2 linked regions of the Bdellovibrio bacteriovorus genome follow. The protein of the gene in region 1 interacts with the protein of each later gene in a pairwise test. Links are inferred from orthologs where the notes say so. Each region holds a gene or a part of one and is shown in the gene's direction. Other genes may lie near its edges.

Evidence for each region. Proteins that work in one complex are often made in the same cells at the same time.
Region 2: the proteins of B9G79_RS15910 (region 1) and def interact in binary tests that used the Escherichia coli proteins (3 or more experiments, as listed by UniProt). The link is inferred for Bdellovibrio bacteriovorus from one-to-one orthologs.

The regions. Positions count from the first base shown.
Region 1 is NZ_CP020946.1:3,312,686-3,315,907, reverse strand. Bases 122-3,083 are described here. They hold B9G79_RS15910 (aspartate-semialdehyde dehydrogenase), read left to right. Parts: upstream 122-1,079; coding sequence 1,080-2,087; downstream 2,088-3,083. Other genes in these bases: B9G79_RS15905 (CFI-box-CTERM domain-containing protein), read left to right, coding at 2,238-3,083; pssA (CDP-diacylglycerol--serine O-phosphatidyltransferase), read left to right, coding at 239-1,096; B9G79_RS15920 (diacylglycerol/polyprenol kinase family protein), read left to right, coding at 122-165. In the rest of the region: more of B9G79_RS15920, read left to right, coding at 1-121; more of B9G79_RS15905, read left to right, coding at 3,084-3,222.
Region 2 is NZ_CP020946.1:1,121,307-1,124,237, forward strand. It holds def (peptide deformylase), read left to right. Parts: upstream 1-1,128; coding sequence 1,129-1,734; downstream 1,735-2,931. Other genes in the region: lptG (LPS export ABC transporter permease LptG), read left to right, coding at 22-1,101; fmt (methionyl-tRNA formyltransferase), read left to right, coding at 1,731-2,687; rpe (ribulose-phosphate 3-epimerase), read left to right, coding at 2,689-2,931. UniProt on the Escherichia coli protein: Removes the formyl group from the N-terminal Met of newly synthesized proteins. Requires at least a dipeptide for an efficient rate of reaction. N-terminal L-methionine is a prerequisite for activity but the enzyme has broad specificity at other positions.

The DNA.
Region 1 (3,222 bases):
ATGGATCGTCTGATTGTGGTCAGCTTGTTTGCCGGTTTGGTGGGAGCTTTTGCTGAATTGATTCCTGTTGCCAAGCTTGATGACAATCTGACTTTGCCTCTGATGAGCGCTGTCGGATTGACTATCCTGTTTTATTTCTTTGGATTTTTCGCAGCCGTAAGCTAATGTCGTTGAGGTTGGAGACGGGTCTTTTCCGCCACTCCAACCGCATACATTTTCTAGCTTAGGTGGACGAAAAATGGCTACTGATACTCATCTTGATAAAATTGATTCTGACGATGCCAAAGCTCAGCGCTTGGCGATGTACATTTATATTCTTCCAAATTTGATGACCACAGGGAATTTGTTCTCTGGTTTCTTTGCCGTCATCCAATCCATCAAAGGTAACTATCTTTACGCAGCTTACGCGATTGTTGTCGCGGCGGTGTTTGACCAGTTGGACGGCCGCTTGGCGCGTTTGACCCGTTCCACCAGCAAATTCGGTGCGGAATACGATTCTTTGTGTGACCTGGTCAGTTTCGGTATGGCTCCGGGCACGCTGTTGTTCTTGTGGGCTTTGCAGCCGTTTGGTCGCTTGGGCTGGGTGGCGTGTTTCCTGTTCGTGGCTTGCGGTGCGCTTCGTTTGGCGCGTTTCAATGTTCAGGCGAACGTGGTTGAAAAGAACTACTTCCAGGGTCTGCCGATCCCAATGGCGGCGGGGATCGTGGCGTCTTCCGTTCTGGCATTCCAGGATCTGGAATTGGAACCGCTGGGCAACTATGGTTTGCTGGTGATGACTATTTTGCTGGCGTTGGTGATGGTATCCAACTTCCGCTTCCGCAGCTTTAAAGATCTGGATTTGAAAGAGCGTCTGCCGTTCCGTTACCTGATTCTGGGTGTCGGTGTTCTGGTTGTCGTGGCACTTCGTCCGGAAGTAATGCTGTTCGTTCTCTTCATGGCTTACGCGGTTTTGGGCGCTGTTTTCGGTGTCTTCAAACTTGGAAAAAACATCCGTAAGATCAAGCCAAGTGTGTACGCTCCTGCATCTGTGCATGAAAGCGATCTGGTCCTCGAAGAAGAGGAAGAAGAGGCGAAGAAAGATGAAAAGAAAACTTAAAGTCGGTGTGGTTGGCGCGACCGGAATGGTCGGCCAAACCTTCATGAACATCCTGTCAGAGCGCAGCTTCCCAATTGCAGAACTGCGCCCCTTTGCTTCTGAAAACTCTCTGGGTAAGAAAATTGAACTGCAAGGCCAGCAATGGCCTTGTCAGGTTTTGAAGGACGGCTGCTTTGACGGGCTGGATCTGGTTTTCTTCTCTTCCGGAGACGACATCTCTGCTGAATGGGCCCCGAAGGCTGTGGCGGCAGGGGCTTTTGCCGTGGACAACTCGGCTGCCTTCCGCATGGATCCCAACACCGTGTTGATCGTTCCGGAAGTGAACGGCGATCTGGTGAACAAGGATTCCAAACCTCAGATCATCGCCAATCCAAACTGCTCCACCATTCAGTTGGTGGTGGCGTTGAAACCGTTGCTTGAAAAATTCGGTCTGGAAGAAGTGCGTGTCAGCACATACCAGGCGGTGAGCGGAGCTGGTCAGGGCGGTCATGACGAATTGATCGAACAGACCTCCAACCATCAGAAACCGACAGATCCAAAAACATTCCCGCACACTATTTTGTTCAACTGCATTCCCCAGATTGGTTCCTTCAACGATGAAGGTTACTGCAGCGAAGAAGTGAAGATCATGAAAGAGACCCGCAAGATTTTGGGTCAAAAAGATCTAAAGGTGTCCGCATTCACCGTGCGTATCCCGGCTTTGAATGCTCACAGTGAATCCGTGTGGGTGACTTTGAACAAATCCGTCAGCCGTGACGAAGTCATGGCGGCCCTTCAGGGGCAGGAAGGCATCGTAGTTCAGGATGAACCCAAGAAAAGCGTTTATCCCTTGGCCCGCGATGTTTCTGGCAAAGACCCGGTCTATGTGGGCCGTGTTCACCGCGACCCGGAAAATCCAAAGATGTGGCTGATGTGGGTTGTTTCCGACAACATCCGCAAAGGAGCCGCCCTGAACGGCATCCAGATCGCGGAAAAGATCTTCTTCAGCTGATAAAAAGGCCATCTGACGATGGCCTTTTTAATTTGAAGCTGCTTCAGCTTGCGCGCCTGCCGGCGCTCCAGCACTGCCGGGCGGTGCCGACCTAGGTCGGGGCGGGGGGCATTTTTTGACTTCCGGACCTTAGCATGGTTCGATTAAAGGATGAGACTTCCATGGACGGGATATCAGCATCACCTTAGAACGTTTGCACTTTCCACCTTGCTGGGGGGACTGCTGCTTTCTGCTCCGGCTCTGGCCACGATCACACTTGTTTCTGTGGATGGGGCTTCTCGCATTGATCTGGCAACAACGGAAACCAAAACCACGCTGTATGCGGGCTTTGCCGGAACTTGCACGGCGGATGCGAATTCCACTGCGACTTGCGACAGTTGCAGTGGCGAAACGGTTTCCAGTTCCAAACTGTGGCCGTGCAATAAGAAAAATGCCTATAACAACCTTCGTATCACGATCCGTGTTCAATCCAGCAACACGTCGGCTGTCTTGGCTGATGCCATCATTAAAGTGGGTGAAGACACGCTGACCCCTTCCATCAATCCGACTTTGGCGGATGGTATTTTGAATGTGCAGGTCACCTGGGGTGAGCTGTGCCAGAAGCTGGGGCAAAGCGGTGGATGCGTGGCGGACTTCAGCGGTGAACTTTCTGTGGGCTTTAAAACCACAACGGATTCCACAACCACCAACGATTTGATGACATTCAAGGTGATGGGGCGTGTGGCAAAAACCGACGGCTCCGACTGGGTCTATACCAACTGTCCGACCGATGACATCACAATTCCTGCAGGCTCGGGTTACTGTTATTTCAGTGCCTATCGTGGGGATGAAAAGATTTATGCCGACCAACTGGCGCGAGCGGATGATTATCCTGCCAGCACGGCACCAGGCATTGAATACGCTGGTCCCGTGTTTTTCTATGAAAAGCAACTGGATGGCGAGGATGACAACACCACTATTGCGCGCATTTCAAATGCCTCCAGTTATATCCAACTGGTGGACCCTGAAAGAGACAACCGCATCGACGGACTGGATAATGACGTCCGCTATTGCATGGTCATGGCCAATCAGGACAAGACCGGTATTGTTTCTTATTATTCTCCACTGCCGGGGACTTCTGGCGGGGTCGATGCCA
Region 2 (2,931 bases), 2.2 Mb from region 1 along the record:
AATGAGTTTAAGGGATTTGCCGTGAATAGGATCGATCGTTATACAGCTTGGCTCTTCGTAGGTTACTTCGTGGGTGGCCTTCTGGTGTTTTTGACTCTGTTTACCGCGGTTGACGCGATGTCCACAATGGTCAACTACAAGGACGTTGCTCCCTCGGCATTGGTGAATTATTACCTCTATTCCTTCCCTGGAATCATCTCACAACTGTTGCCGGTGGCCTGTTTGCTGGGGGTGATCCTGACCTTGACCAGCCTGAATAAGGCCAATGAACTCGTTGCGTTATTTGCCAGTGGGATGAGCCTGATTCGTATCGCGGTGCCGATGCTTTTGTTGGTGGCGGTGATCTCGGCTTTGGGGTACATGGCCGCGGACCGGGTTTTGCCCCGCGCGACCAAGCAAAAGAATTACATTCTGTACTATGACCTGAAAAAAGAGCCGCACCGTTTTTCCACGATCCGTACGGACCGTATCTGGTATCGTTCCAAAAACTCCATCTTCAATATCAAAACCCTGAATGCAAAAGGGGATGGGGCGCAAGGTCTGACGATGTACTTCTTCAGCGACGAATGGGATCTGGTGCAGATGATCACAGCCGCTCAGGTGAAAATCCAAGGGGCCCAGTGGCTGCTGGAGCAGGGGACAGTGACGATCTTTAACAAGGACTCAAGCTTCCCGCTGACTAGTCCGTTTAAGACCAAAAGCATCGTGATGGCCGAGGATTCCAAGGACCTGCAAAGCGCCGGTCAGACCGCCGACATGATGTCGCAAAAAGAGCTGGAACATTTCATCGACAAGAACAAGGCCGCCGGCCTGGATACCGTGGCCTATGAGGTGGACTATCATTCCAAAATCAGCTTCGCCTTTGCCGGCCTTGTCATGTGCCTATTGGGTATTCCTTTCAGTGTGGGGCGGGCCCGGTCCGGGGGCACCATGCTGAATGTCGGGATCTGTCTGGCCCTGGTGTTCGCCTATTACGTGTTTTATTCCTCGGGAATCACTTTAGGGCAGCACGGGACCCTGCCTCCGGTGGCGGCTGCCTGGGCTCCCAACATAGTTATGTTGATCGTGGCCTTCGTTCTTCTCAAAAAGCTGAAACGCTGATATAATGGGGGCCTCCCGGAGGCCCTTATGATCATGAAAATCCTCACATTCCCAGACCCGAAGTTGCGTGAAGTTTCGCAGCCGGTGAAGACTTTTGGACCTGAAATCGCCAAATTGGCTGAAGACATGGTTGAAACCATGTACCACGCCAACGGGATCGGTCTGGCAGCCCCGCAAGTGGGTGAGCTGGTTCGCATGGTGGTGATCGACACTCGTCCCAAAGACGAAAAGGGCCGCCGCTACAAATACGAAGAAATGACCGAACTGGAAGCGGCGGTAAAACAACCGCTGATTCTGATCAATCCAGAAATCGTCAAAGGCGAAGGCAAGACCACTTTCGATGAAGGCTGTCTGTCCATCCCTGGCTATTACGAAACAGTGGAACGCTACAACTACATCGAAATGAAAGCTTTCGATGTGAATGGCAAAGAGTACATCGTGAAAACCGACGGTCTGCTTGCGATCTGCATGCAGCACGAAATGGATCACCTTGAAGGCACTTTGTTCATCGATCACCTGAGCTTCGTCAAAGGCAACAAAATCAAAAATCAAATCAAGAAGTACGGCTACCCTGTTAAAAAAGAAAAAGAAGGGGATGCTACAACAGCTGACGAAGAAAAGTGTGAAGTGTGAGCAAGGTCCGCGTCTGTTTTCTAGGAACCCCTGAATTTGCCGTGACCTCTTTGAAAGCTCTGTTGTCTGATGAGCACTTTGAGGTCGTGGGTGTTGTCACCCAGCCTGACCGCCCTGCCGGTCGTAAACTCCAACTGACTCCAAGTCCCGTAAAAGCTCTGGCTCAAGCCCACAACCTAAAGGTTTTGGCGCCTGAGTCGTTGAAAGCGAATCCACTGATGCTTCAGGAAATCAAAACCTGGGGAGCTGAGGTGGCGGTGGTGGTGGCCTTTGGCCAGATCCTGACTCAGGAATTTTTGGATTCATTCCGCTTTGGTTGTGTGAATGTGCACGGATCTGTTTTGCCACGCTGGCGTGGGGCGGCTCCGATCCAAAGAGCTATCGAAGCCGGAGACGTCGAAAGTGGCGTGACCCTGCAGAAGATGGTTAAGAAACTGGATGCCGGTGACATCATTGGCATTCGTCGTGTGAAAATCACTCCGGACATGAACGCTTTGCAGTTGCATGATGTGCTGGCCCAGTTGGGGGCAGAACTTCTGCAAGTGGAACTGATGGATTATGTTCGTGGCAATCTAGCGCCGACACCTCAGGATGAATCGAAGGTGACGATGGCGAAAAAAATCGAAAAGATGGAATCCCAGATCGACTGGAACACGTCCGCCAAAGCCATCGACGGAAAGATCCGCGGCTTTGTTTACGGGCCGGGGACGTACACTTTGTTGCAGGGTAAGAAATTGAAACTGCACAGAGCCACAGTCACGCGTGATGGTGGCTCTATCGGCAGTGCCAAGCCTGGTACGATCACCGCCATTCACGACGACCACATTTCGGTGGCAACCGGTGACGGTGTTTTGCAATTGTTTGAAGTTCAGCCGGAAAGCCGCAACCGCATGGCGATTGCTGATTTCCTGAAAGGTCATGCCTTGAAAGTGGGGGATCAGCTTGGCGTCTAAGATGGTGGCTCCTTCCATTTTGTCGGCGGACTTTGCCAATCTTGAAAAAGAGATCAAGGCCGTGGCTCAGGCCGGTGCGGACTGGATTCACGTCGACGTGATGGACGGACGCTTTGTGCCGAATATCACCATTGGTATTCCGGTGGTAAAGGCGCTTAAAAAAGTGTCGCCACTTCCTTTGGATGTGCATCTGATGATTGAAGAGCCTGAACGCTATGTGGAAGAATTCGTGAAAGCGGGCAGT